3 regions of the Ruegeria sp. HKCCD7296 genome follow, and region 2 is predicted to be linked to each of the others. Evidence: riboswitches for the same ligand, from Rfam matches in the RefSeq annotation. Region 2 holds a riboswitch; each other region holds the start of a gene.
What was found. A riboswitch is a leader RNA that binds a small molecule or an ion and turns the genes downstream of it on or off. The one in region 2 is predicted to bind cobalamin.
Positions count from the first base shown of each region.

Region 1: another riboswitch for cobalamin. It lies ahead of GS632_RS00235 (hypothetical protein); the one in region 2 lies ahead of GS632_RS07505 (DUF1636 domain-containing protein).
Region 3: another riboswitch for cobalamin. It lies ahead of GS632_RS17295 (DUF4198 domain-containing protein); the one in region 2 lies ahead of GS632_RS07505 (DUF1636 domain-containing protein).

Region 1 is NZ_WVRF01000001.1:50,143-60,221, forward strand. Features, by position in the region: gene rsgA (ribosome small subunit-dependent GTPase A) at 49-1,077, shown strand; gene GS632_RS00230 (hypothetical protein) at 1,114-1,971, opposite strand; cobalamin riboswitch at 2,104-2,326, shown strand; gene GS632_RS00235 (hypothetical protein) at 2,417-2,824, shown strand; gene GS632_RS00240 (protein-tyrosine phosphatase family protein) at 2,827-3,327, opposite strand; gene GS632_RS00245 (DNA polymerase III subunit gamma/tau) at 3,500-5,263, shown strand; gene GS632_RS00250 (TauD/TfdA family dioxygenase) at 5,351-6,220, shown strand; gene GS632_RS00255 (YbaB/EbfC family nucleoid-associated protein) at 6,308-6,661, shown strand; gene recR (recombination mediator RecR) at 6,723-7,316, shown strand; gene GS632_RS00265 (lactoylglutathione lyase family protein) at 7,386-7,883, opposite strand; gene GS632_RS00270 (hypothetical protein) at 8,090-8,578, shown strand; gene GS632_RS00275 (ribonuclease T2) at 8,575-9,216, opposite strand; gene GS632_RS00280 (DUF1013 domain-containing protein) at 9,347-10,079, shown strand, end outside.
Region 2 is NZ_WVRF01000004.1:55,316-65,394, reverse strand. Features, by position in the region: gene GS632_RS07535 (YbcC family protein) at 1-2,194, opposite strand, end outside; gene GS632_RS07530 (proton-conducting transporter membrane subunit) at 2,209-3,759, opposite strand; gene GS632_RS07525 (LysR family transcriptional regulator) at 3,875-4,765, shown strand; gene GS632_RS07520 (iron ABC transporter permease) at 4,768-5,778, opposite strand; gene GS632_RS07515 (ABC transporter substrate-binding protein) at 5,780-6,730, opposite strand; gene GS632_RS07510 (ABC transporter ATP-binding protein) at 6,743-7,519, opposite strand; gene GS632_RS07505 (DUF1636 domain-containing protein) at 7,516-7,872, opposite strand; cobalamin riboswitch at 8,111-8,309, opposite strand; gene GS632_RS07500 (D-lyxose/D-mannose family sugar isomerase) at 8,409-9,074, opposite strand; gene GS632_RS07495 (carbohydrate kinase) at 9,090-10,016, opposite strand; gene GS632_RS22090 (ROK family protein) at 10,056-10,079, opposite strand, start outside.
Region 3 is NZ_WVRF01000014.1:120,948-131,026, reverse strand. Features, by position in the region: gene cbiQ (cobalt ECF transporter T component CbiQ) at 1-197, opposite strand, end outside; gene GS632_RS17305 (cobalt ABC transporter permease) at 197-778, opposite strand; gene cbiM (cobalt transporter CbiM) at 775-1,386, opposite strand; gene GS632_RS17295 (DUF4198 domain-containing protein) at 1,392-2,177, opposite strand; cobalamin riboswitch at 2,306-2,509, opposite strand; gene GS632_RS17290 (LacI family DNA-binding transcriptional regulator) at 2,770-3,930, shown strand; gene GS632_RS17285 (ABC transporter substrate-binding protein) at 3,927-5,282, shown strand; gene GS632_RS17280 (carbohydrate ABC transporter permease) at 5,340-6,572, shown strand; gene GS632_RS17275 (carbohydrate ABC transporter permease) at 6,572-7,780, shown strand; gene GS632_RS17270 (hypothetical protein) at 7,786-9,033, shown strand; gene GS632_RS17265 (ABC transporter ATP-binding protein) at 9,033-10,079, shown strand, end outside.

The sequences.
Region 1 (10,079 bases), on a different contig from region 2:
CGCGATCGCCATCCGTTGGGATTGCTGTTTCTGACAACAGGCAGACCAATGAATTCTTCACTTTCGGACCTTGGATGGTCCTCTCACTTTGCCGCGCAACACGCGGCTCATCCTTCGTGCACGCCTTTTCGCATCGCTTCCGTTCATAGGGACCGCCTGATCGGGCTGAACCCGCAGGGCGAAACTCCATTGCTGACCCTTGATCAATCGACCGGCAGCTATGCCGTCGGAGACTGGGTTCTCACGGACGACGACAATCGCGTGCAACATCTACTCGACCGGCGCAGCCTGTTACACCGACGCGCCGCCGGTACAGGCGCTGCGACGCAACTGATCGCTGCCAATGTCGATGTGCTGTTCATCGTCAGTTCGTGCAACGCTGATTTCAACCTGCCCCGGCTAGAGCGTTATCTGGCACTTGCACATCAGGCAGGATGTTACCCGGTTGTTGTCCTGACAAAGGCTGACCAATCGGATGACCCCAATCGTTTCTCGGAACAGGTGCAGGCTCTGGACCCGTTTCTGACAGTTCTGGCGATCAACGCGCTGGACCTAACGGAAATGGAAAAGGTCTTATCCTGGTGCCCCAAAGGCCAGACCGGAGCACTGGTTGGGTCGTCAGGTGTTGGCAAGACAACATTGTCCAACGGCTTGACCGATCAGGATCTGGCGACATCAGGTATTCGCGAGAACGACGCTCGCGGTCGGCACACAACCACGGCGCGCGCGTTACATCGGATGCGCAACGGCGGCTGGCTGATTGATACGCCTGGAATGCGCGCATTGCGTCTGCTTGAAGCTCAGGACGGTATCGACGAGGTGTTCTCGGACCTCACCGAACTTGGCCTGAACTGCCGTTTTTCAGATTGTCAGCACGAATCCGAACCAGGCTGTGCCGTACAGCGGGCGATCAAACAAGGCGTGCTTGACCCTGCCCGCTTGGATCGATGGCGAAAGCTTCGGCGCGAAGATCAGCGCAACTCGGAAACCGTCGCCCAATCCCGGGCACGGGACAAAGCGTTCGGTAAGATGGTGCGGGGTGTCATGAAGGATCGAAAACTGCATAAAGGGCGCTAAGCGAAAGGTGCTCGGTAATTCAAAAGTCGAGCCTGATCACGCGATCAGGCTCGGCCAAACTGCCGCATTACGCCGAGCAAAAGCTCCGATATGGCCAATCTCTGACAATCCGAAGTCATCAGACCTAAGCAGGTGCCGCTTAGCCTCGGCGCCATAAAGGTCGGCAAGCCGCCAGACAGCTTCGGGCGGGACCATCTGGTCGTCCTCGAAAGTGAACAAATCCACGGGTCTACCGGAGCCGTCCCAACGCGCCTCAGGAAGGTTTTGTCCGATTTCAGGTACATAATTCAAAGGAGCCGTGCACCATTTGCGCCATTGCCAGTAGACTGAGGCCGGCAAATCCGCACCAAACCCGATCGCCTTTCCCGGCAGATAGCCAAGTGCTTTGACCAGTACCGGTGCGTGTCCATACCAGAAAACACCGGCCAATCCACGGTAAGGCCATGGGTGATCACTGAGGGTTACGAGCCCCGAACACACGCAAATCATCCGATCGATTTGGTCGATGTCGGGCTGAACAGGCCCCAGCATCGCACCAACGGAATGACCAATGGTCCATTGCTGCGCATCGGGATAACGCCTGCGCATTTCCGCCCGCGCCGCTGGCATATCGATCAAGGCCCAATCCGCCATTGTCGCACGCGCATCTTTCATGCGACCGGTCAGAGAATGCCCGAAATCCCGGTAGTCATAGGTCAGACATGCCATGCCTCGCTCTGCCGCAAGCCAATGCGCGAAGTGGCGATAATAGTCGCGCGGCACACCCGTTGCACTATTCAGCACAACCACGGTTTCAGGCTCTGACAGCGGTCGGTACAACCGTGCTGCAAGGGTCGTGGACCCGGATGGGAAAAGGAAATCTTCAGCCGACACCGTCTGCTCTGCGTCCAACATGATCCCTGACCCTGCACTGAAAAACTGAATTGCTTGGCTTCAATTTTTTAAACACTAAAGAGGAACGTTCCCCCCATCCAGCATGACCACACGTCGGGGTAAAAGATCAGCTTGACTCGGAACCGGATCAGACGCTAGCGATTGTGTGATGGTTCCTGTCCCCCACAAGGGGTCGGGATGAAAAGGGAACACGGTGCGGTTCAGTCTGGTCATCCGGGCGCAAACCAAATCCGCGACTGCCCCCGCAACTGTAAGCGGTGAGCGATGCCAAAACACCACTGGCCCCAAAGGCTGGGAAGGTCGGCAAAGCCATGACCCGCAAGTCAGGAGACCTGCCATCGGAACTGAAACCGAAACTCGGGCGGGGTGTCCGGGCAGGTCCTGACAGCACGTTGCCGTCCCACCTGACCCAACTCTCCTGCCCACCACGCGCGGAGGGCGCAGGATGATCTGGAAGACGAAGACGCATGAATACAGTGCAACGGTGTGTCAGCGGACGGGCAAAACCTGCCCTGCCCTGGCGCGGCTGGCACGCTCAATTTCCGAGGCGATGAAGCAGGCCACAGCCGCCACAAGCGACGGGTTCGAGTTCGAAGGTGGCAGTGAATTGTCACATTGCACGCAAGGATGCCACGCAACTTTCCGAGCGCAATCAGACAGAATTCGCATCTTTTGCGATACACAGCCTGAAGCAGAGCCGCAGGACCTGAACGCTTACGCCGATCTGATCTTTGGAAACACGTTCAGCACCTTGCCATCCGGCATCATTACAGACCCACCCTGCGCGATGATCGACGTTGCAAAGCTGCGGCCTCGCAAACCCGTGCACGCGCCTGAACAGATTTCGGCCTAAGACTATACGACTTGAGCCTGAAAATTCTGTGCTGCCCAGGCCAATTGGGCGTCTGTTTCCACGGCACAAGGACGCAGCGCCCGCAAACGCTCCAGGGCTTTGTCTGGCTGTTCGCCGCATTCGACCATCAGCCGCAGAACAACCATTCCCGACCTGCCGCAGCCGCCCCGACAATGCACCAGTACCCGCCCTCCACCCGTCAAAGCATGCCGGGCGGCCGCGCTGATCGAGGGCCACGCCTCTTCAACTGCAGGCGTAGGGGCGCCAAAGTCTTCGATCGGCAGATGCACCCACCGGCTGGCGCGGCTTTGGATATCGCTGCCGAATTCCTGCGCCCCGTTTTGGAGCATCTCGACGTCCGTTGTCATTGAAACAACCAGCCCCGGCTTCCATGCGGCAATCGTATCCAGATCCCTTTCATAATCCCCGCCCCGTCCGGGCATCGATGTCAGGGCAAGTGTACCCCCCGCGACTTGCAGGGCATAGATAACCAGTTGCGACATAAACCAGTGTCCTCCACCAAGAACTCTTAACGAAAATGCACCATAAATTTTGTTGGACCAGCTTAGTGCGAATCCGGTCAGAATCTAAATCAAAAATCATCGCGCCTCGCAGTGGACGCGGAAGGCAGCGACCACTACGCTGAGCCGAAGCACCGAATCCGACCGAGAAAACATGACCGACACGCCCAGCCCCGCCTATCAGGTTCTCGCCCGCAAATATCGCCCGGAAACCTTTGCCGATCTGGTGGGTCAGGATGCCATGGTGCGCACCCTGAAAAACGCGTTCGAAGCGGACCGGATTGCGCAGGCTTTCATCATGACCGGCATTCGCGGAACCGGTAAAACCACCACCGCACGGATCATCGCCAAGGGTATGAACTGTATCGGGCCCGACGGCAATGGCGGCCCGACGACCGAACCTTGCGGCCAATGCGAACACTGCGCAGCTATCATGGAAGGCCGCCACGTCGATGTGATGGAGATGGACGCCGCCAGCCGAACTGGCGTGAACGATATTCGCGAGATTATCGACAGTGTCCGCTATCGCGCCGCCAGCGCGCGTTACAAGATATACATCATCGATGAGGTCCACATGCTTTCGACCAGCGCTTTCAACGCGCTGCTCAAGACGCTTGAGGAACCGCCCGAGCATGTGAAGTTCATCTTTGCAACCACTGAAATCCGCAAGGTGCCGGTCACAGTTCTGTCGCGCTGTCAGCGCTTTGACCTGCGCCGGATCGAACCCGAGGATATGATCGGCCTTCTGCAAAAGATCGCGTCAGCGGAAGGCGCTGAGATCGCAGAAGATGCGCTGGCGCTGATCACGCGCGCCGCGGAAGGGTCTGCAAGGGATGCAACCTCGCTGCTGGATCAGGCGATATCGCACGGGGCGGGTGAAACCACTGCCGAACAGGTTCGCGCAATGCTGGGCCTTGCGGACCGTGGCCGCGTTCTGGACCTGATGGACATGATCCTGCGGGGCGACGCCGCAGGCGCACTGACGGAACTCAGCGGCCAATACGCAGAAGGTGCTGACCCATTGGCTGTCTTGCGCGATCTGGCTGAGATCACACATTGGGTGTCCGTCGTGAAGATCACGCCAGACGCCGCCGAAGACCCAACCGTTTCTCCGGACGAACGGAGCCGTGGACAGCACCTGGCAGAGGCCCTGCCGATGCGCGTTCTGACCCGGATGTGGCAGATGTTGCTGAAAGCGCTCGAAGAAGTCTCGGCCGCGCCCAATGCCATGATGGCCGCTGAGATGGCCGTTATCCGCCTGACTCATGTGGCGGATCTGCCCAGCCCTGAAGAACTGGTCAAACGGCTGCAGGACGCCCCGCCGCCTCCGGCAGGTGGACCCAGCGGCGGCACCTTGATGTCTCGGCAGGGTGCAACACCCGCGCAGGCCAGCGCCACCCCCGCATCCACATACGCCTCGGCCCCACGTGGTTCAAGCGGCGCGCCGGTTGCCGCATTGGCACAGGATGCTCAGACGGCCCTGGCCCGGTACCCGACCTTTGAGCACGTGGTCGAACTGATCCGCGCCAACCGCGACGTGAAGCTTCTGGTTGAAGTGGAAAACGGCGTGCGACTTGTGTCTTATCAGCCCGGTCGGATCGAGTTCACCCCAGCCACGCAGGCACCGACAGACCTTGCGCCCCGGCTGGGCTCTGCCCTGCAACGCTGGACAGGCAACAGATGGGCTGTCTCGATCGTCTCGAACGGGGATGCTCCGACAATTGCCGAAGTGCGAGATGAGGCCGAGCTGGCCTTGAAGGCCGAAGCTGAAAAGCATCCTCTGGTTCAGGCGGTGCTGGCGCAATTCCCCAAGGCAAAGATCACAAAGATCGAGACGCCGGAACAACGCGCCGCCCAGGTCGAGACCGAAGCGCTTCCTGAAGTTGAAGATGAGTGGGACCCGTTCGAAGAAGACTGACCCGAAAGCGCTCGATCCCGTGTCGCAAACGAAGCAGATCGACCCTTCAAACAGGTACACCCTTCCATGATGTCAGGGAGGGATTTCATGCGAACATCACCACTGCACCCACGTTTCGGATTGGTCGTTCACGACCTGGATTTGCGCGACGTTACCAAACAGCGTTACTTTCCGGAAATCCGGCGCGCATTCGAAACCCGCTCTGTGCTTTTGTTTCCGGCCCAATCGATATCTGATGCGGACCACATTCGCCTTGCCGAACTTTTTGGGCCATTGGAAAACCGTGAAGCCATGGCAGCGGGTCGCGATGTTGAGTTTCAGCTTCCCGAACTGACAAACAAAACCAAGGATGGGCTGCGTGCGAAAGACGATCTGCGCCTGTTGGATTTGCAGGCCAACATGTTGTGGCACACAGACAGCACGTTCCTGCCGACGCCGGCGCTGATCAATATTCTGACGGCAAAAGTCGTCCCGCCATCCGGCGGCGAAACCGAGATCGCATCGACCCGCGCCGCTTGGGCGGATTTGCCAGATCGTCTGAAATCCGTTCTTAGGGACGCCATCATCTGGCACCGGTTGTCGCATTCCCGTTCAAAAATTTCAGCCGACCTCGCTGCGCTGCCAAAAATGACGCGATGGCCAGATCGCCCATGGCGCGCGATTTGGCCGAACCCGGTAACCGGAGAAGAAGCCCTGTTCATCGCCTCGCACGCCTTTGCCATCGAAGGCATGGGGCATGAACAAAGTCAGTCCCTACTGGACGAAGCCATCGCGTTTTGCACGCAGCCCGAATACGTCTATTCGCACCATTGGTCCGTCGGCGATGTATTGATCTGGGACGAGCGCGCAACAATGCATCGCGGTCGTCCCTGGGACTACGACCATCCAAGAACCCTGAAATCGATCTGCTGCTCGGTTACCGAGACAGACGGCTTGCACGACGTCCGCGTGGTTTGAAAGACCTCTCCGACCGGCGGGACAACCCTTGTGCCGCGCTTCGACGGGCCGTATCTAGAGACCAAACAGAGACACAGGAGAATACCTATGCTGAAAGGACTCGGCGGGCTTGGCGGTCTGGGCGACATGGCCAAGATGATGAAATCCGCGCAGGACTTGCAAACAAAGATGACCGAAATGCAGGAAGAGCTGAACAACATGATGGTTGTCGGTGAATCCGGGGCTGGTCTGGTCAAGGCGACGGCGACCGCCAAAGGCGAGCTCAAAGGTCTGGACATCGACCCGTCGATATTCAACGGTGACGACAAGGAAGTGGTCGAAGACCTGATTTTGGCTGCCATCAAGGACGCGCAGACCAAAGCTGCCGAGCGCTCTCAGGCTGAAATGGCCAAGCTGACCGAAAGCATGGGCCTGCCCGCAGACATCAAGCTGCCGTTCTGATTTTCATCATTTCACAATTGGATTCGCCGGAGCTTCCCTCCGGCGATACGCAGGACAGACCGTGAGTTCGAACAGCGACATCGACAATCTGATCGACCTGATGGCCAAACTGCCCGGCCTTGGCCCCCGCTCGGCCCGCCGCGCGGTGTTGCACCTGATTCGAAAACGCGCCCTGCTGCTGACGCCCCTTTCAGACGCGATGCAGCAGGTCGCAATCACCGCTCGGGAATGCCTGAATTGCGGCAATGTGGGCACCACCGATATCTGTGACATCTGCAACAGCGAGGACCGCGCAACCGGAGAGCTGTGCGTCGTCGAAGACGTGGCCGACCTCTGGGCGATGGAACGCGCTGGCGTGTTCAAGGGCCGCTATCACGTTCTGGGCGGCACGCTGTCGGCGCTGGACGGAGTTGGCCCGGACGAATTGCGCATCCCGCGCCTGAAGGATCGGGTTCTGGCCGAAGGGATCACAGAGGTTATCCTTGCGCTCAACGCCACCGTCGATGGCCAAACCACAGCCCACTACATCGCCGATCAGTTGGAGGGGCAGGTCCGCCTGACCTCACTGGCTCAGGGCGTGCCGATTGGCGGAGAGCTGGATTATCTGGATGACGGGACAATCACCGCGGCACTCAGGGCGCGAAAGGAAATATAGCGGGTCGTGTTGGACCAGCGCGACAACTGCATTGTCGCCCTAACGCTTATCAAAGCATGCTCGCAGGCTTCAGGTGTAAGCACCAGACGAGTAGGTCAGCTCATACGAGTGGCTGTAGAGTTCGAATACGATACCAAATGGGTCTTCAACATAGACCATGCGGTATGGCTTTTCTCCGGGATAATAGTGCCGGATCGGCATCCGCTGTTTTCCACCGGCTTGCACAATCTTTTCGACCAGACCTTCGACGTCAGGGTCCTGAATGCAAAAGTGAAACGTTCCATTTCTGCGGAAATCGATGTTGTTTTCGGGCGCGTAATTCCCGTCAAACTCAAAAAGCTCAATCCCGATGCGATCCGCAGTCGCCAGATGTGCGATACGTAGTTTTTTCCAATCCGGACCAAAAACATCCGTGCACATGACGCCAATATCCGAGTCATCCTCGACCACATCCGTGGGCGTCATGATGACGTAAAACCCTAGGACCTCGGAGTAGAATTTTACAGCCTCATCCACATTTGGAACCGACAATCCGATATGTGAAAAGGTTCTTGGAAATTGAGACATGGAACGCTCCTGAATCTGTTTCGGCATAAAACTATGGGTCAGCGTCCGGGTTTCAAGTTGCTGGCCAAGCCTTCATAGCAGGGTTCACCCTTGCGCATGGATCAAGACCCGGAGTCAAAAAGGTCGCTAAAAAGCAAAAGGGCCTTTGCCTTCCGTGCGCGCGTAGTAGAATGCCTCAGACTTGATCCCTTTGATTGGAATACGTTATGACCCGCCTTCTCGCCCTCACCTTCGCCACCTTCACTGCAACCACCGCCCTGTCGCAGGAACTTGTCGACAAGGGCTTCGTCGAAGGCTGGAACATCATGATGGACCCAGCACTTGGCAATGGCTGTCTGATCCAGACGGTGTATCAGGATCTCTCGGTGGTCAGGTTGGGCTACGACGCATTGGGCAATCGCGGGTATTTCGCAGTCTACAACAAGGCGTGGGGCGACATTAAACAGGGTGAGAGCTATCCGATCCGCTTTGATCTGGACGGCAAAAGCTATGATGCCACGGCCATCGGGTTCAACGAGCGCGACGTGCCGGGCGCAACCGTGTTTTTCACCGACAGAAGCTTCGTCAACGCAATCGCCCAGAACAAGACAATGACCGTCTACAATCCGGCTGGTGAGGTCGTCATGGCCATCGATCTCAAAGGCACCGCCAAAGCACTGGATTATGCCCGCGATTGTCAGAACAAAAAGCTTTAACGAATCGGATCGAACAGAGCGTCCTTTGCGGTGCAGTCGCGGATCACGTCACGGCCACAAGGCACGGGGTTAAGGTCGCGCGACAGGCACAGGCGGACCTCTTCGATATAGCCTTGCTTGCACGTGACGGTGATCATGTCGCGCTCTAGTTCGGGATTGGCCTTCAGAAACGCTTCTTCGACCACTTCGGCGGGCAACTTCACGGATGCGTCCAGCTTACGGAAGACCTCCGGGCGCTCAACCGCGTCATAGGTACTCCGGGACAGCGCGAAATAATCGGCTGCCGACAGCCCGGAACAGGTGCCGTGTTTCTTCCACTGGTGCCAGGCCAAGCCTGCACTGCCCTGAATATCTTCCATTTCGCGTGTCATACGTCGGGTTGGCGGTGCTTCCGGCGTTCTGCAATACGACGGCCAGCCTTGGTGAAATTGCGGCCAAAGGCCATGCAGAATCCAGCCATGATCATGCCGCGCATCGCACTGATCAGACCCACGCGCATCACCTTCGCGGACGCACCAGTTGGGCGACCAGCTGAGCGACAGAACATAGTAGTCGAACTCTCCGGCCTTTTCGCCGTCGGCCTGCGCAGCAATCGCGCTGAAGACCCACAATACCAGCCCCGAAATACCGTGGCGCATTCGCCTCTTCCCTTCTTGCCTTGCCGCGACTATATAGGCCCCAAGTTCCCCGACAACGGAAACCTGCCCCAAATCCCCGGGGCCGCCGCATTCCGGCGACGGGACAGATGTATGTATAGGAGACGGGCTGATGGCAAAACCGCTTATGGCCAAGGCAACCGCCGTATGGCTGGTGGACAACACCACGATCAGCTTCAAGCAGATCGCGGATTTCGTAGGAATGCACGAGTTGGAAGTGCAGGGTATCGCCGATGGTGATGTCGCTGCTGGCGTTAAGGGCTTTGACCCGATCGCCAACAACCAGCTGACCCAGGACGAGATCGACGCGGCGCAGAACAACCCGCTTCACAAGCTGAAGCTCAAGTTCAATCCTTCGGCCGCTGGCGAAGAAAAGCGCCGTGGTCCGCGTTACACCCCGCTGTCTAAACGCCAAGACCGTCCGAACTCGATCCTGTGGCTGGTCAAGTTCCACCCCGAACTCAGCGATGGCCAGATTGCCAAGCTGGTGGGCACCACGAAACCGACAATCCAGTCGATCCGCGAGCGTACCCACTGGAACATCACCAACATGCAACCCATCGATCCGGTTGCTTTGGGCCTTTGCAAACAATCCGAGCTGGACACAGCCGTTCAGAAAGCAGCCGCCAAGAAAGCAGCCGAAGGCGGTGTGATGAGCGATGATGAGCGTCGCAAACTGGTCTCGACCGAACAGTCTCTGGAAATGGATGCCGCGCCGAAAATCCCGACGGCCATTGAAGGGCTCGAAACCTTCTCGCTGTCCGACGAACCAGCAGAAGAAAAAGACGAAGAGCCGGTCATCGATGCCGACAGCTTCTTCAACCTTCCCAAAGGTGGGGCGGATG
Region 2 (10,079 bases):
CGTGTTGGAACGCCTCGCCATCATGAACTGATTGCCAGGGCAGCCCCGGACGCAAAGCGCCGCCGTTCCCTTCAACAACACCAATCCCGCCGACTACGTTGTGGAGCAACTTGTTGCCCCCACCGAATAACCCCGGCGCGACAGTCGAACCATAGTATTGCAAGCTGATCCAGCTGGCCACGACAACCGGGGCGGTCATGATCAACTCTAGCACGCCAAACCCATCATCCGAGCGCCAGTCATAGCTGTGAAGGAAGGACTGCCCGGCCAAACCGGTCCCGTCAGTCCGGCTTCGCGGCGCTGCGATAAAGGCGCGGCACCCTGCCAAACCCCATTCGGGTCGAAGCTCTGCCCAATCCTTAGCGCGATGGGCGATATCGTCGCCCCCATGGGCCCGAGGCAGCCGGGCCGCACGCTCGGTACGTGAGAGGCGTCCGGCTTCTGCCAACCAGGTTTTCAGCTGAGCGATCTGCGGCGCCCACAATCCCGCGGGGTGATCCTGATCAAACAGAGTAACGCCATCTGTCGTGGTATTGTGCAGCGCTGGCAGAAACAGCGTGTCAGTGGGGATGTCGATCCCTTTGTCCCGCAGTCCGTCCCGTACTTGGTTGTCGTTCAGCAGGCTGGCAAGTAGCCGGGCGCTTACATCCCCCGCGTGACCGCCGCAGGCACCGCATTGCAACGCGCTTTCATGGGGGTTATTGGTGACGTCCGCCCCATGTCCCGCCAGCATCACGATGCGCGCGAAATTATCTGTCAGAGACATCGCGCCCAGAATGGCTTTGGCGGTATCGATGCGCGTGACCAGATCCATTAAAGGGTCCAGTTTAGGCGCAGGGTCAAACTTGCTCCCACTACCACTCGCAGCCAGCGAATCCCGCAACAATTTACCAGCGTATATCGGACCAGTCGCCTCGACAAAGGCAAAGGATGAAACAGCGGCCAGCTTGAACCGCCCCCACGCCCTTTTGGCACGGGCCGTATAGCGACGATCCAGGTCGGACAGTGTGTCTTCTGCTGCTTTGGACTTAACATTGGGGTTCAGCAGAACCGGACCCCGCAGTTCGGTCACGTCTGATCCCGCGCATTTATGTGCGCTGGCCAACCCGAAGAACCCGGCAAAGCCGATGGTTTCGATACCCGAGTCCTGTGCTTCCAACGCCCGGCGAAAAACTTCGGACCGGACATCGATACAGAACGCAGCCTGCACCAGTGGGCGGCCCTCGGTCGCCCGTGGCTGACGACTAGCCAAAACCTGACCCAGCTTGCGCTGTTGAGCCCGTTCCGCAGCATCCTGCAGAATGGCATCAATCACCATGTCACGGGACGGAGTGATCGGGGTCTCGTGCATTGCGACGGTTTCCAGCCAACGCGCCGAAATCTGATCACGGTATTGGTGGAACAGGGCCTCTTCAAATACCATCCGAATGGCCAGCAACTCCGCCGTTGTTGTGTCGGTCTGACCCTGAAGCTCGGCCTTCCACAACAAATAGCGCGCGTATTGCGCCCAACCGCCAAGCGTGACTAGCCAACGATGAAATGTTGTTCCAGCCGCGTCAGGCGTCACGCCCAGCGTTTCCGAGGCCCGCCCGATGGCGCGCCATTGCGAACGGTTGGTGGCCGCCACAAATGCGCCAAAGCCTTTCAACCCATTGATCTCAGGTGTCAGGTCGCGCGATGCGAACTCCCGCCATGCACTGAACGCACCGCCGGCACGGCTGGGCTGCCAAAGGGCCTGGCCTTCGTCAAAATGGCTGGCAGCCCAAGCTCCGATACGTTCTTCGATTAAACCGGGCCAGTCGATGCCAGACACATCTGCGGCCAATTCCGCCACCGTCGGAAACGGGGCAAGAGGTGCGGCATCATCCGTCAAAGCGGCTGTGACTTCTTCAAGCCCCGGAGGATCAAAGCGACTTTCTACATGCGAAATCGCCTCAAGCAGATCCCCTTCGGTCATCTCACCCGAGTTCAACTTCTCGGCCATAATGCGCCTGTCAGGGGTGATGCGCACACCGGCAACACGGCCAAGACGTGCGGCCGTTACAGCGAGGGTATCCCCTGTCTGACCCAAAAAGGGGTTCACAGCGACATTCGCAGACAGCGGAAACAGAGGAGGGATCTGACGCACAGCGTCATTAGCAATCGCGACTAGTTCCAAAAGCGGAGCAGGATAGCTTTCGTGTTTCATATACATATCTGATCCCCTTTTCACACAGTCCGGCGCGTGGACCACCCGTCCAGCAGCCGATCAAAGATTGCGTTGGCATAAAGTCCATTGGACAAATGCACCCGCATTCCCGCCGCCGCCGGATGCGAGGCCCAGAGCGGGAAGGTCGATTGGGCCAGCGCCACGGCGCCAAAACTGATGAGCGCAAGAACGATCAAAGCCCATTCCAGCGGTCCTGCAGCAGGCGTAGGCGGCAGGGTGCCCGCCGTTAGATTCTGCGCAGCGATTTGCAGAACGAAGTAGCTGACCGATGTTGCACCCGCATAGATGACAGTGCGCCGGGTCAGCGCACCGGGCGCTGCATCCGCAAAGCCTTGCGCCAGCAGGTAGGCGACGCCAAAGATCAGGATCACACCCAAGGCAATGGCCTGAACAGATTTCCCGTCGATTCCGAACACCGAAGCCACCGCACCATAGATCAGAATGCCGGTTGCAAAGGCCAGCAATACATTGCGGGCACTTGGTACTGCCACCGGCCCCGGACGGCGAATGGCGGCCACGTTGCGCACAGCTTCACCCGCGCTCAGGAAGGCGTGGGCCTTGTAGAGCGAATGCGCCACAATGTGCAGCAGCGCCAGCGGGAACAGGGCAAGACCGCACTGCATGATCATGAACGCCATCTGGGCAATTGTTGACCACGCCAGGGATGTCTTGACCGCGGGCTGCGTCAGCATGACCAAGCCTCCGAACAGCGCGGTGAAACCGCCCAGCATGACCAACAAGGCCATAATTCCAGGAGCCACCAGCATCACATCCGCAAAGCGGATCAATAGAAACCCGCCCGCATTGATCACGCCCGCATGCAACAGGGCCGAGACCGGGGTTGGTGCTTCCATCACCTCGGTCAGCCACCCATGGACCGGGAACTGGGCCGAAGCCAGTACGGCCGCCAGTGCGATGAACAGGGCGGCGACAATTGTGGTTACTGTCGGCTGTGCTTCTGACAGGATCGTAGCGATGTCGGTGGTGCCGTAGCCGATGATCAGCAAGGCAACGGCCAGACCAAGCGCAACTTCGCTGATTCGCGCCACAACAGCCTTTTTGCGCGCTGCGCGTTGTGCCGTGGTACGTTCGGGGTAGAACAGCAGCAGTTGATGCAGTGCCAGGCTTGTTGCAATCCAGGCGACCAGCAGTTGGACGATGTTGCCGGACATCACCAACAAAAGAACGGCGGCCAGCGCGACAGACATCCAACCGCTAAAGGCACCCTGCCTTGGTTCTCCGTCCATGTATGTTGCAGAGTACCGCAATACGATCCAGCCAATGAAACTGACCAGAATCAACATTGTGGCGCTTACAGCATCCAACCGGACCGAAAGGCCCACTCCCCAAAAGCCGATCATCGTCGAGGTCCCGGACCCTTTTGCAATTAGCAGCATGACCGCCAAGGCAGACACGCCAAATGCCGCCAGGGCCGCCCATTCTGCGACTTTCGGCAAATTGCCCGGACGCATCCCCGGATGTCGGCTGCAGTAATATGCAGATCCCAACAAGATCATTGGACTTAGGAGGGGTAGAAGCAGGTAACTCATGCGTGTGTCCCTTGACGTTCGATACTGACTCGACTTGTTCCGTTCGACATATTTCGCAGTGCAACATAAGAAAAATACATTGTTTGATGTGTTTCGTTCATATAAATAGAACGATATGCCGCTCAACTATCATCACCTGCGCTACTTCTGGGCCGTCGCTCATGACGGGAACTTGACCCGCACGGCGCAGCGTTTGAATCTTTCTCAATCGGCCTTGTCGGTGCAGATAAAAGAACTGGAAGACCGGCTTGGTCATCCGCTGTTTGAACGCCGGGGCCGCAAGCTGCATCTCACCGAAGCCGGACATATCGCTCTGGACCACGCCGATGCGATTTTTGCGACAGGTCAGGAACTTGTGGCAACCTTGCAGGACGCGGGGAATACGCGGCAAGCTCTTAGGGTTGGGGCACAGTCCACCCTTTCTCGCAACTTTCAGATTCGTTTTTTGCGGCCCATTTTGGCGCGCGCAGACGTCGAGGTTATTTTAAGGTCCGGTAGCCCAAGCGAGTTGCTGGAGGGGCTCGAAACGCTGAATTTCGACCTGGTCTTGATGAACCACGAACCCGCAAGCGACAGTTTGACCAGCTTTGTCACTCATCATTTGGCCGAACAACCGGTGAGCATCGTCGGAACCCCCGATCGTCTGAAACCGACACGTTCAATACGGGATCTATTGGAAGAACAACCCTTCATCCTGCCCACAACGAACAACAGTGTCCGCACGGCTTTTGATGCCATGGCCAGCCGCATGTCGGTGCGCCCTCAGGTGGCAGCCGAGGTGGACGACATGGCGATGATGCGGCTGCTTGCACGGGAGGATATCGGGCTGGCTCTGGTGGCTCCGATCGTTGTTCAGGATGAGTTGATTTCGGGTCGTCTGGTCGAGGCGCAAGAGCACCCGAAAATCAAGGAAAACTTCCACGCGATCACGTTCAAACGCCGGTTCCCGAACCCTTTGGTGCAAGAGCTCTTGTCGCATGGATCGGACACGCAGGACGGTGTCTGAGGTCAGTCACCACGCGCGGATTTGAACAGGTACAGGAAAACAAAAAGAGACCCGATAGACGTTGTCACGATACCCACGGGCAGTTCCTGTGGGGCCAAGAGCAGGCGGGACAGAATATCCGACAGCGTCAGCAGAATCGCCCCTACGATGGCCGAGGTAATCAGCAGGTTTCGGTGCAGCGTACCAGCAATGCCGCGCGCAATATGAGGCACCATCAGCCCAACAAATCCGATGACACCAGCCACGGACACAAAACTGGCCGTAGCCAACGCAGCCACAAAGAACATTCGGAATCGAAGACCCTGGACGGGAATTCCCAGTGACGACGCAGTGAAATCTCCGGTCAAAAGGGCATCCAGCCAGCGACTGCGATAAAGCGCGTAGCTTAGGATCAGGGCAAGCCCGGTCAGGACCAGTGGAAAGGTCTGCCATCGGGCAAGACCCAATCCGCCCAGCATCCAGAAGATAACCGAATGCGCCGCACGACTGTCGCCGGAAAAAATCAAATAATTTGTAATCGCGGAAAACAGGAAAGACACAGCCAAACCGGCCAGGATCAGCTTTTCCGGCGCACTTGTGCGCAAACCCTGAACCAGAGCCAGAACAATGCCAGAGGCTATTAGCCCCCCGCAAAACGCCGCCAAAGGCAGGGTCCAGACCCCCAGCACATCGCCAGTGACCGTTATGACAAGAACGGCCCCAGCCGCCGCCCCCGAGGACAGGCCAAAAAGGAACGGATCGGCCAGATCGTTGCGCGTGGTTGTTTGCAAAACCACGCCAACTACGCCCAGCCCTGCGCCGATCACAGCGGCGAACAAGGCTCGGGGGAGGCGAAGGTCGAAAACGATCCGATGCACCGGGGACATTTCACCTTCTGTCAGGCCGGTCCCCAAGCCAATGGCGGTAAAGACCTCGGCCATTGGGATCGAGGTTGTGCCATAGATCGTAGACAGCAGCAAAAGGGCGGTCAGAATGACCGCCCCCAGCAAGATCGATCGGCCCAAATGGACCATGTCAGTTGGTCTCCGGATGCATCGCATTGGCCATCTTTTCAATGGCTTCAATATTTGCCGGTCCGGGTGTCAATTCCTCGTAACGCAGGCCGATCCAGCGCGCGTTCTTGACTGCATCGGTTTGTGACATGACAGGATGATCTTTCAGAAACTGGAAGGTATCTTCTGCACCATTTCCTGTTTGATAGTCCAGTAGCACCAGGAATTCCGGGTTTGCGGCTGCCACGGTTTCCCAAGAGGTGCGACCCCAGCTGGTATCCATGTCATGTGTGACGTTTACACCCCCCGCAGCGGCAATCATGGCGTCCGGGATGGCGAATTTACCTGCGGTAAAAGGCGCATCTGCCGGCCCGTCCAGCAGGAAAACACGAGGTTTATCCAGATCGGCGGTTTTTGCCTCAAGGGCATCCAACTGGACTTTCCAGCCCAAGACAAGGTCTTCCGCCTTAGCCTCGACACCCATCACCTGGCCCAAACGCAGGACGTCGTCAAACAGCAGATCCATGCTGGCTTCGGGGCGGTCTTTGTTCAGGTGCACGCAGCTTTCGGTCAAGACCATGGTCTTGATGCCAAAGGGTTCCAGCGTGTCTGGGGTCACTTCGCCACCTGGCTGCATTCCGTAATACCAACCAGCGAAAAACATATCGGGTTCGACAGAGACAAGGTTTTCAACTGTAGGATATTTCGGAGCCAACTCGGGGATGTCGCCGCGCTGTGCATCAAAATCCGGGCTGGTCTTGTACCAGCCTGTGATGCCGGTCAGGCCGACGATCTTGTCTTGCAGACCCAAAGCAAACGCCATGTCAGTCATGTTCATGTCGTGAACAACGAGCCGTTCTGGCGTTGTTTCAAAAACCAGTGGCTCGCCGCAATTGTCCACTGTAATGGCATCCGCGGCTGCGCCGCTTGCCAGGCCAGTGAACACAGCCACAGGCCAGAGTTTCTGCATCATTGTAAGCTCCTGTTATGATGACAGTTTACGTTTTCGAATATCCAGAGCAGGGATCATGCGGCCCTCATGCTGGAAACACAGATAATCCACTCCAAACGTGTCGCGGACACGATCCGTTGTCAGAACATCGTTGACAGGGCCAAACCCTGTCAGACGTGTTGATTTCATTAACGCCACATGAGTGGCAAATTCCGGGATCATGACCAGATCGTGGACGATCATGACAACCGTCACGCCCAATTCAGCGACCAAAGACAACATGTGCCCCTTGGCATCCGGGTCTAGGTGATTGGTCGGCTCGTCCAGAAACAACAGAGACGGGTTTTGAGCCAGCGCACGTGCGATATGCGCCCGTTGCCTCTCACCCCCCGATAGCTGACCCATAGGTTTGCGGGAAAGGTGCATTAAACCCGTTGTTTCCAAAACCCGGTCAAGATCTTCCCTGTGCTCAGACGCGGACTTGTCAGCCTTGATCGGAATTTGGCCAAGTGCAACATAGTCGTGCAATCGCAACCGACTATCCGGCATTTCCTGTTGGCCAACCACAGCGATCGTCCGCGCGCGTTCATGGGCCGACAAGGTGCGCAGGCTTTGACCTTTTATCTGCACATCACCCAGCGCAATACGTTCGATTCCGCAAAGCAGCTTGAGCAGCGTAGTCTTCCCAGCCCCATTCGGTCCCGCAATCGCCAGAATTGATCCTTCTTCCAAGCCAAAGGACACATCCTGAAGCAGCACATCACCGTTCAAGGCATAATATTCTAGGTTTTCGACAGCCAGGAAACTCATGACGGCCTCTGCGATGGCAAGGCAGGCATGCGCGACAAGGTTTTGGTGAACAGTGTTAGCGGGCGGTCAGTTGCGTTTGTCCAACCATCGGAACTGAGCTGATATTGCCCGGCGAATTCCACCACTGCATCCAGATCCTGTTCCGAAACGATGTCACCAAACAAATACTGCGCCTTGCCCGGTGCCTGAAAACCGACGGTGGTTGGCCGGTCGCAGCCCGCCATGCACGCGACCTCCCGGATTGCAAACCCTTCGGGCAGTTTTCGCGCCAATGCGCCACTCACTTGATCGGTGGACATCGCGCCTGTGCATGTCGTGCATACAAGTAGGAAATGATCTGCAGTTTTCGTCATTGTGCGCACCGGTTACCGCTGATCAAACTACAATACAATGTTATAACATTACTATTTTGAGAATCGCGATCTTTTCGCGAGGCCACAGCACAATAGGTATTGGGGTTGAGGATAAAGCTATCAGTCACCTGTTGCATTGTCCGCTCTGCTTGAAACCAAGCGCGGACAGAAGGTGCCAAAAATGGAAACACGCGAAAACCGTGCCATCAAAGCCTCCTTCCAGGACGCCCCGCCCCGGGTTGGTTAAACATCGGATGGCAGGTCTCCTGACTTGCGGGTCAAAGCTTGGCCCACCTTCCCAACCCTTTCGGGGTCAGTGGCGCAGTGGCGTCGCTCTCCGCTTACAGTTGCGGGGGCAGTCACGGACTTGGCGCAATACAGCGCCGCACCGTATTCCCATTTTCATCCCTTTCGGAACCATCCAACTCAGCTAGGCTGGCGGTGCTGGACTTGTCAAGAAGGAGAAGCAGTCGAGCCGATCCAAAACATCTGGGCGCGGCTCACATTCACGTTGGCCGGTTCTAGCCTGGTTGATATCAATAGTCGGAAACCAACAAGAAGTCCGGCGCAGCGTCTTCTTCGATCTGTGAAAACCGAGGGATGGAATCTTCGAAGACATTATCCGTACGGTCATCATTCACAGTCGAAACCTCTCCAATAAGGCAATCGCCGTGTTCTGCCCAGAATGCGTGCCAGACACCCGGCATAAGGGTCACGCTTTGCCCCGGTTTCAGCCGCAAATGCTCACCTGGTTGCAACGTAACAGGGCAGGCATCGCTGGGTACCGTCACTGGCGTGTTCCGGTCGATGCCCCCGTCAGGGTCAGATGCGTAAATCTCCAGCACCAGATCACCCCCGCCGCGATTGATGATGTCCTCGGCCTTTACGATGTGACGATGCATCGGAGACAGTTGTTTATCTTTCGAGATCAGCAATTTTTCCGCATACAACATCCCGCGACCTGATTTCAGATCATTCACCTCACCATTGCGCAGAGTGAAGAGGAACAGGCCGAGTTCGTCAAACCGACCCTGAGCGTAATCGGTGATGTCCCAGCCCAGCCCCCGACTGCGGATCGTTTCAGCTACAGGACTTCGCATCTGATCGGGCGACCAATCGGCAAAAGGTGGTAACACGGCTCCAAAGGATTGTATGAAAGCCTGCGCTTCGGACTTGATGCGGTTAATTTCGGATCGTTTCATTGGTTTTTCCAAGAATTAAAGCTCATGCGCCCAGGGCGGCTCGGCCCCGGCACGGGATACGGTTACAGCGGCGACTTCGGCTCCCAGTTCCATGGCCGCGCGCAACGCTTCTGGGGTCAGGTTTCGCACGCCTTGTTTGGTCAGTTTCTCAGCACGGCTGAGTGCGGTGAGCACACCAGCATTGAACGTATCGCCGGCACCGATCGTGTCTACGACCTGCACCTGTTTCACCGGCACCGAAACCTTTGATCCATCTGCCAGATACCCATGTGCGCCATCACCGCCCCGGGTCACTATCAGGGCCGTTGGCCCGGCCTGCAACAACAACGCGGCTTTCGCCGACTCGGGCTCGGTACCGGGAATGATCCAGTCCAGATCCTCGTCGGAAACTTTGACGATATCGGATTGCGCGATCATGTGGTTCAGGCGTGTTCGAAACCGGGCCTGATCCTCGATGAAACCCGGACGGATGTTCGGATCCAGCATCACCGCACGTTCGCCACCATGACGCTTCAACAATGACGCGTAGGCATCCGCGCAGGGCTCACACGCCACACTAATACCCCCTAGATACAAAGCAGAGACTGCTGGAAGCTGATCTGGCATATCTTCCGGCGTCAACATACGCCCAGCCGTGTTTTCATCGACAAAGCTGTAGGTTGCGTGCCCATCTTGAAGTTGAACAAAGGCAAGTGTGCTGGGGCGATCCGAGACGATCACATGCGATGTATCAACGTGACTGGCGTTTAATGCGGTGATCAACTGCTGGCCGAACATGTCCGTTGAAATGCCCGTCAGCATCCCCACAGATACGCCTAGACGCCCCATGGCGACTGCTGTATTCAGGATCGCCCCGCCGGTATGCGGAACAAAGCCGTGCGCACCGAAAACTGTCGGCTCGGCGATCATATCAATCAGGGCTTCCCCGCAACACAAGATCATTCGACAGTCCTTTCCTGGAGTTCTTGTGGGGCACGTCGCTTAACGCTTGAGGGCGTTCTTGCA
Region 3 (10,079 bases), on a different contig from region 2:
GACATCAGCAGCACTCCGATAGAAACAGCCAATGCCGCAATCAGCCCTGGAATGGTGCTGAGCGAGACCGTGACAATGGAAAAAACACTCGCCACCACGATCCGCATCCGAGGATCCAAGCCTTGGATCACCCAAAAGGATGCACCCGTACCAGTCTCGGCCAATGTCTTGGCCTGGGGTTCCAGGGCGTGGGCCATCAGGAGGTCATCTTCTTGCGTGCGGCGATGTAAAAGCCGATTCCGAACAAACCAATGATGTAACCGATGCCACCCAGGATCGTTTGCAGATCATTGTGTTCACGATAGGAGGCAATCTCGCGTCGCAGCGGGCGGGTTTCGTCTCGGACCGCCTGAGCAATTGCGGCGCGTTCTTCGTTCGTCAATGATGCGACAGTCACCTGCGTCCCACCTTCCTTAGGGGCAATCATTGCGGCAGTTTCGACCACGTCAGCTTCAACACCCATTATCGCCGCGACATCGGCAGCAGGCATGGTGACTTCTGCCACATGCCCCGCGCCCAAGTCTGCTTTGAACGTGTGTTCTACCGGGTTGGTCGGGGTGTAAAGGAAGAAACCATCTGTATCGGTCAGTGTTCGTCCCAACTCAGCACCATCGGGCCCGTACACGATGACTTTTTGGTTTTGCGCCATATCGCCGTTTGAAAAGCCCAATTCGCCTTCGATTGCATCGCCTGCAGGAAAGACCCCTGCGATAACTTTGTGGGCCAGCGCAGGAAGCGGCATCAGTGACAACGCAATAACAACGAGCAGTTGCCTCATGCCGATGCGCCTTTATAAAAGAGTTCTGGTTTAACCTGACGAGCCAGTAAAATGGCGAACCCGGTCAGAACCGCTTCGACGGCCATGACAGGGACGTGAGCAAATAACACAAGCTTCGCAGCCGGCAGGAATTCGTCGCCCGACAGCGCCAGCGATACTGCGACAAAAGCCGTCGTAGCTGCGATTGAGAAAGCGCCGCCTATGCCGCCCCAAACTGCTCCTTGAACAGGCGTGCCCTTGGCGATCAGACGACCGAAGATTATCCATGTAAGCACCGCCGGAAGGGCGATGTTGACTGTGTTGATCCCAAGCACTGTCAGTCCTCCAAAGCCGAAGAACACAGCCTGAAGCAGCAAGCCAACAAAAAGCGCCGGAAAGGCCGCCCAGCCGAGCAAAAGCCCGGCCAGACCGTTCAGGATCAAATGCACAGAGGACGGGCCGATCGGAACATGGATCAGTGAGGCGACAAAAAAGCTGGCTGACAACACCCCTGCAGTGGGAATGCGATCCAGGTCCAGCGATTTCAGCCCCATGGCGATCCCGCCTGCTGCCGCGATTGCGCCGCCAATCACAACAGGGTTCGAAAGGGCTCCGTCCACAATATGCATATGGGTTACTCCAGATCCCAGGCGCGGATCCAGATCACAGCGTCCTGACTTAGTTCTTTGCCTTCATGTTCAGTCTTCGGGCCCGAACCCAACGCTGCGAAACCCCAGTAGCCTGCTTTTGGCACGCCAAAGGTGAAATAGCCGTTTTCGTCCGAAATTGCGACCAGTGCGCCGCCTGGCAGTGGGGAAGCAGTTGCGTTTTTTGCGCCGTTTCCGGCCAAGTCGGGTTCCGCGGCCATGTATTCGATTTCAATCTCTACGCCAGCCACTGGGTTGCCCTCGCTCAATACACGTCCCGTGAAGGTCGAGCCAGCGATGATGTTATAGGGCTTGTTCAGCGGCAGTATTTCGGTAGCCAAACCTTGCGGCTGGTCCCAGTCGGTGGGCAGCTCGTTTCGGTTCAGATATGCCTTGGTGACCTGCTGGATATAGATATCCTCAGATTCCTCGTAATAAGGCGCAGGTACCGTTACCACGACGTAATCGCCAGAACGTTTCACTGGAACCGAGCCCAAAAAGGCCTTGGCCGTGTTCTCGGGGCCTTCGAACGTGGTTTCTTCCAACGTACCCAACAAATCGGTCTTTTCGCCGTTGTGGATCACATAAAATTCTTCTGGCTTTTCCAGGGTCATCACGTGCCCGGCTTCAAACGGATGCCAGAAGACCAACTTGACCGGAACGTCACCAGGACGATCAATCATGGTATCTTCGGTGTATTCCAGCAGGAAATGAGCCTGAGCCATCGCAGGCAATGCAATGGCAGCTGTTGCCGCCAACAAAAAGTGTTTCACAAACAAGTCCTTCTCACGTCGCGCCTTCCCCGGCACGCATTGGTTTTTGACATTGGGGAATGCGAAACCATTTGCTCAAATAAGCAAACAGTTTCGGCGCACACCCCGTCGCCGACGATCAACGCCCATTCCGAGGGCGCATGTTCGGCAGGTCTCCTGACTTGCGGGTCAAAACGCTTGGCTGGCCTTCCCGGGCATATCCCAGTGGCACGATCAGCCGCGCTCGCCGCTTACAGTTGCGGGGGCAGTTGCAGAATTGGCGAAGAAAAAGCCGCACTGCATTCCCTATTGCCTCCGGGTGAGTCCCCGGAACCGAACATGGCGCGTTGATGGCAGAAAAACTTGTACACGGTCAACTCTCGTTTGCGGCATCGCTTAGGGCAATACCGAATTTCAATAAGGTGTTTCTGCCGTGTAGTTGCGGCTCGGTGCATAGAGGTGATCAGTGTCACTGTCTGACAATCAGTGCGGTGACCTCAGATTTGATGCCGAAGCATAAGTATCCCGGCTTGTGAAACCAGAAATTTACAATACGCACAAAAATTGGACTTTTCCATTGCCGAAACCGGTTTCGGAAACGCAAAATGATGGAATGACAGCGAATCTCAACACGCGACAGCGACAAATCCGATCCCGGCGCGCCTCGGCGACTGGACGGGTGAAGCTTGATGAACTGGCCGATCAACTCGGCCTTTCGAAAAGCACGGTGTCGCGGGCATTGAATGGGTATTCCGACATCTCAGAATCAACGCGAAAGCGGGTTGAGGTGACGGCGCGCAAGATGGGGTATCGCCCGCTCAGCCACGCTCAGGCCATCCGAACGGGGCGCGTGCGTGCCATTGCAATGGTCATCAACAGTGAAGAACCGGATCGGCACAATCCGTTTTTCCAAGACTTTCTGGCAGGGGCTTGTGAAGCTGCCAGTGCGTCTGACTGGACGATGACAATTTCGACCGCGAAGTCGAAACAGGACATGCTGAACATGCTGGGCCGTTTGGTTGAAGAACGTAAGGCCGACGGATTTATACTGCCGCGAGCCGAAGTCGATGATGCGCGCGTTGGATACCTGAAGGACTTGCAGGTGCCGTTCATCCTTTATGGGCGGACTGGCTATGGTCAGGTCGGGTTTCAGGACGATACGTCGTGGTTTGATATTTCCGGCGAAACAGCCATGAGCGACGCGGTCGAACGTCTGGCCCGTTTTGGTCACAGCCGTATCGGGTTTGTCGGCAGTGATCCAAAGTTCAACTACAGCCACCTGCGTCGGGATGGCTATGTCGACGGGCTTAGGGACGCAGGATTGCCAGTTGATCCCGAATTGATACGCGAAGGGGCCCGCACCCGCGAAGAAGGGGCCGCTGAAGCGCGCGCTTTATTGCGTCTTCCTGTCCCGCCGACCGCGATTGTATTTGCGACAGACCAAGCGGCACTGGGAAGCTACTCTGTCTGCGCAGAATTTGGCCTTGAGATCGGGCGCGATGTCTCGGTTCTTGGATATGACGGGGTCCCGGAATGCCAATACGCCAGCCCCGGGCTAACGACGTTCAGCGTCGACTCTAAACGGGCAGGTGAACGCCTTGCTACGATGCTGATACGTCAGACCCGAGGAGAAGAACCCGCAACTTTGCGCGAACTCAGTCAGGCGGTGCTGATTGAACGCGACTCTGACGGACCGCCGCTGCTGACCTCGAACGAGTTGGCGAAAAAAATCAAACGATCCATGGAAGACAATCGGGGAGGAAACCGACCATGAAACTTACACCAAAAGCAGCCAAGCTGATGCTCGGCTCTTCGTTGGCAATGGCGCTGACGGCAATGTCGGTACAGGCGGACACGATCCGTTTCTGGACGACCGAAGAGCAGCCCGAGCGTCTGGCGAAACAACAGGAAATGGCCGACCAGTTCAAGGCGCAGACCGGCACGACCGTTGAGGTGATCCCTGTCACAGAAACAGATTTGGGCACCCGCGCGACAGCAGCTTTTGCCGCAGGTGACTTGCCAGATGTGGTCTACCACCCGTTGCAGTACGCCCTGCCGTGGGCCGAAGCTGGCATTCTGGACACCGAAGCTGCGACCGAAGTGATCGAAGAACTGGGCGCTGATACTTTCGCTCCGGGTGCTTTGGGCATGGCTGCGTTCAATGGTGAAACCGCCTCGGTTCCGGTGGATGGCTGGACGCAAATGGTTGTGTACCGGAAGGACCTTTTTGAAGAGGCCGGTCTGGAAGCGCCCGACAGTTTTGCAGATATTCAGGCCGCACTTGAGGCGCTGCACAACCCGCCAGAAATGTATGGCTTTGTCTCGGCCACAAAAGTTGACGAGAACTTCATGAGCCAGGTGCTGGAGCATGTATTCCTGGCAAACGGCGTCAGCCCGGTTGGCCCCGATGGCTTCCAGCCGCTTGATGAGGCCAAGACCACCGAGGTTTTGGATTTCTACAAGGCCATTTCCAAAGCCTCGCCTCCGGGTGAACTTTTCTGGAAGCAATCGCGTGAGCTGTATTTCGACGGTAAAGCCGCGATGATCATCTGGTCGCCTTTCATTCTTGATGAACTGGCCGGTCTGCGGGACAGCGCCCCTCCGACCATCAACGACGACCCGACATCGCGCGATCTGGCCAGCAAGACCGGTATCGTGACCAAATTGTCGGGCCCGTCGAACCCCGATGGCGCGGCCTGGGGCGACGTGCGGTATTTCGGTATCACCAATGATGCGGACACCGACGCGGCCATGGAATTCGTAAGGTTTGCCATGGATGACGGCTATACCCAGACGCTGGCCATTGCGCCTGAGGGTAAGTTCCCCGTGCGCCGTGGTAATGCAGACAATCCGACTGCATTCTCTGAAGCCTGGGCGGAACTGCCTGTCGGTGTCGACCGTAAGGCCCCTCTGGGCGAGTTGTATGAACAGGCGATGATCGATGAGATCGTCGGTGGTCTGGACGTGGCGCAGCGTTGGGGCGTAGCCGAGGGTCAATTGGCGCTGGCGTCGAAAATGATCAACTCTCAGGCCATCAATCGTGTTGTACGTCAGTACATTGATGACGAGATCGACGCAGCCGCAGCGGTTGCAGCCATGAACGAAGAACTGGCGAAGGTTCAGTAATCAAGTGGCATCTGCAGCGGCGTGCGCGCCGCTGCACTTAACCCTTCGAGGTACCCCATGACTTCGGCCACCCCACCGACCGGAACCGGGGCGTTAGCCAAACGCGAGGCGCGTCTGGCCTGGACGCTGCTGGCTCCGACCGTGATCAGCGTATCGCTTGTGGTGATCTTGCCTTTGCTGGCAATCTTCTGGATCAGCTTCAAGCCATTTACCCTGTCCGATCTCCGCCCACCCGCACCGGTTGTGCGTGAAAGCCTGCGCGGATCGGGCGACGATCTGCGGATTGAATACCGTCTGCGCAACTCCAGTCAGGAGATCGCAATCGACGGCGTCACCCTTAGTGACGTTCTGCCCGACGGTGTCGTTGCGGGGGACGTTGCCGCCCCCTGCGTTTTGGACGGGCAGGACCTGTTTTGTGACTTCGGCACTCTGGAAGGGGGCCAGCGTGAGCGTATCCGCATTCCTGTTGCCGTCGACGGCGATCCCGATGCCTTTGAAGACGTGGTCGAAGCGTCAGAACCGCGTTTGACTGGTAGTGGACCGAACGTTCTGACCAACTTTGAATTCAGCCTCGAAAACTATGCTCGCGTCTTTGACGGAGCTGAGTTCTGGGGCGTGCTTTGGGTAACGTTGTTTTACACGGTGTTCGGGACCATTGGCGCCTTGGTTATGGGCCTGTTTGCAGCGCTTTTGCTGAACAAGAGCTTCAAAGGGCAGGGGGTCATCCGGGGCCTTTACTTGTTTCCCTATGTCGCTCCTGTCATTGCGGTGGCCTTTACCTGGGTCACGCTGTTTGATCCGTTTTCGGGTTCAGCCAATGCGCTCTTGATCCAGATGGGTCTGACCAGTGCGCCGATCAACTTTTTCGGCGAACGCCCTCTGGCACTGATCATGGTCACGGTGTTCGAAATCTGGCGCTATTTCCCGCTGTCTTTCCTGTTCATTCTGGCGCGGATGCAATCCATTGATAGCAGCATGTATGAAGCCGCTGATATGGATGGAGCGTCGCCCTTCCAGAAGTTCTGGTTGCTGAGCATCCCGCAATTGTTGGGCATCCTGTCGGTACTGTTCCTTCTGCGCTTTATCTGGACGTTCAACAAGTTCGACGACATTTTCCTGCTGACCGGTGGTAATGCGGGTACCCGCACACTGACTGTGAATGTCTATGAGCAGGCGTTTGCGATCTCAAACATCGGGGCAGGCGCGGCGGTGGCCGTGGTCATCCTGCTGTGCCTGATCGCCTTCAGCTTTGTCTTCTTCCGCTTCATCAGCCGTGAGGAGGGTTTGTGATGCGCAAAGGTTTCATCACTGGCCCGGTTCTGGGCGCACTCTGGTTGGTCATCATTTCAACCACCGTTTCCGTCACCATGTCCTTCGCCACGGGCGCAGCGTTTCGCCCGCAGGTGGGGTTGAGCCTGATCTGGGGCGCGGTGGCAGGTCTTACCTATGTTGCGTTTCCGGCGCGTCATGCTCCGGCGCGTTTGGCGATCTCTGTGCTGCTGGGTTTGTCTTGCCTAAGCGGTTTGGGTCCCGTTCTGATTGGTCCGGATACGACGCTGCAGGCAAGCCTAACTACTGTCATCGCTGTTGCGGTTGTCATGCACCTGTCATTGGCCGAGATCCTTAAGGAACTGCCCTTCACCGAACTGACACGCCATGAATTCGAAGATGCGGTGATCCGCTTTTGCACCGGATTCGGGTACATCTTTTTCACGGCAATTGTCGTCATCCCCTTCTATGTGATGGTGATGACCAGCCTGAAATCTCAGCAGGCGCTATTGCAGAACCCGCTGGATTTTTCCGTTGATCTGAGCCAGGGCACTGCACTGTTCCGCAGCTATACCGAGCTGTTCCGCGACTTCAATTTCGGCACTTATCTCTGGACGTCCTTCTACGTCTCGGTCCTGACAGTATTCATCACGTTGCTGTTCAGTGTCCCCGGTGCCTACGCGGTGGCGCGGTTCCGGTTCAAAGGGCAAAAGGCGTTTTCGCGGTCGATCCTGCTGATCTACATGGTTCCGATGATCGTTCTGGCGCTGCCGATTTATATCGCGTTTTCGCTTACGGGCCTACGGAACTCGATCCTCGGCATTGTCATGATCTACCCGGTCACGACGATCCCCGTCGCGCTTTACATGCTGCAAGGCTATTTCCGTGGTCTGCCCACCGAAGTGGAAGAGGCTGGTCTGATGGATGGTCTGTCGCGTCTGGCCGTGATTTGGAAGATCACCCTGCCGCTCAGCCTGCCTGCGCTGGCCTCGGTCTCGCTCTATGTCTTTATGATCGCCTGGAATGAATTCTTGCTTGCCTTCATGCTGCTGGACGATCCGTCGAAATTTACCCTGACCCGAGGCGTCACGATGCTGAACTCCTCGGAAATTCCCCGACAACATCTCATGGCTGGCGCGGTAATCGCCACTTTGCCGATCATGGCGTTGTTCCTGGGGCTTGAACGTTTCATGACCAAAGGCCTGACTGCGGGGTCCGTCAAAGGATGACAGAAATGAATCAACATACGAACCACAACCGCGAAGCGCGCAATATCCTGATTGCCAATGATCGCGGGGGTTACACAATCCCGACCGAGGGGCTGTATCCTTATCAGTGGAACTGGGACAGCGCGATTGCCGCCGTGGGCTTTGCCGAATTCGACATCGACCGCGCCTGGACTGAGGTCGAGACGCTTTTCTCGGGCCAATGGGCGGACGGCATGGTGCCGCATATCCTGTTCCACAAGCAAGACGACGGGTATTTTCCAGGCCCGGATGTATGGGGTTGCAACGGCCCGATCCCGTCGTCGGGTATTATTCAGCCACCCATCGCAGCAACGATGGTTCGCAAAATTTGGGAGCAGGACAAAAAGGTGGGCGACCAGCGCCTGCGTGCCCTCTTTCCAAAGCTTTTGGCCTGGCATCGTTGGATCATGAAGTGGCGGCTTGATGAAAAGGACGCTGTCTGTACGACGCACCCTTGGGAGGCAGGTCGCGACAATGCCCCTGACTGGGATAAATCCATGGCGCGCATGGACGCCTCTGACGTGGGGGAATACCAGCGCAGGGACATCGCGCATGTGAACAGCGACGATCGCCCTACCAAGTTTGACTATGATCGTTACATCAAACTGGTCCAGATTGGCCGAGAGGCCGGATGGAACCAACAGGCTCTGTTGGAGAAAAACCCGTTTCGGGTCGCCGACCCGACAATGACATTCACGACCTTGCGCGCTGCGCGGGATCTGCTGGCGATCAGCGACCAGCTGGGCGTCGACGCCGAAGGGTTGCATTCGGATGTTGAGAGGCTCGAAAATGGTGCGCGATCCTTGTGGAATGAGGATCTGGGTAGTTTCGATTCCCGTGACGTTCGTACAGATGAATGGGCCGGCAGCATCTCGAACGCTTCATATATGTGCTGGTACGCAGGCATCCAGTCGGAACAGATGCTGAAGCGTTTGGATGCTGTGTTGGACACCGTTCCTTATCCGGTTCCAAGCTATGATACGTCGATGCCGAATTTTGATGCGCGCCGCTATTGGCGTGGTCCGACCTGGGCGATCATGAACATGATGATTGGGTTCGGTCTGGCTGATATGGGACACACGCGGCAGGCAGAAGACCTGCGCCTGAAAACAGCAAAGCTGATTTCGACCTACGGCTTCGCCGAGTATTTTGACCCCAACACAGGCAGCGCTGCTGGCGGCACTGCCTTCACCTGGACAGCCGCGGTCTGGCTACACTGGGCAGGGAGGAGCTAATGGGCAGCATCGAACTGAAGTCCGTCGAAAAATGGTTTGGGTCCGCCCAGGTCATCAAAGGTGTGGACCTCAAGATTGAAGAAGGCGAGTTCATTGTCTTTGTCGGTCCGTCGGGCTGCGGAAAATCCACTCTGCTTCGCATGATCGGCGGGCTTGAGGATATTTCGCGCGGATCGCTTCTGATAAACGACAATGACGTCACCGATCATCCGCCTTCGAAACGCGGCCTGACGATGGTGTTTCAGTCTTATGCGCTGTATCCGCATCTGACTGTTGCTGAAAATATGGGGTTCTCGCTGAAAGTGGCCGGGGTGCCAAAGGCTGAAATCGCAGAACAGGTCAACAAAGCGGCTGAGGTTCTGAAACTCGGGCCGTTTCTGGAACGCCGACCCAAAGACTTGTCAGGCGGGCAGCGCCAGCGTGTGGCCATCGGCCGATCCATCGTGCGCGACCCGACGGCCTTTTTGTTCGACGAGCCGCTTTCGAACCTTGATGCGGCGCTGCGCGTTGAGATGCGATACGAGATCGCCAAGCTGCACCAAAGCCTCAAGCGCACGATGATCTATGTGACCCATGATCAGGTCGAAGCCATGACGCTGGCCGACCGGATCGTGGTTCTGGAATACGGCAAGATCGCGCAGGTCGGTACGCCCCGCGAGCTCTATGAACGTCCGGCCAATCTGTTTGTGGCGCAGTTCATTGGAAGCCCGAAAATGAACGTGTTGACCTGTTCCGCTCAAGGCGGCAGTTATACGCTGGCACACGGCAGAGGGGGCCAATTTGCGTTTTCCGGCGAAGCCAACCGATTGGGTGTTCGTCCTGAACACATTGAAGTGGTTGCAGCGGGCGAGGGCCAGACGGACGGTGTGATCGAGGTGATCGAATACCTGGGTGCTGATACGTTCCTGATCGTCGATGTCGGTGCTGAAGAAAACGTCACTGTGCGTTTGAATGGAGACACGGACCTCAAACCGGGCGCACATATCGGTTTGCATTTTCCGACCAGCAAGCTGCATTTTTTTGATGAAGATGGTCAAGCTGTGGGT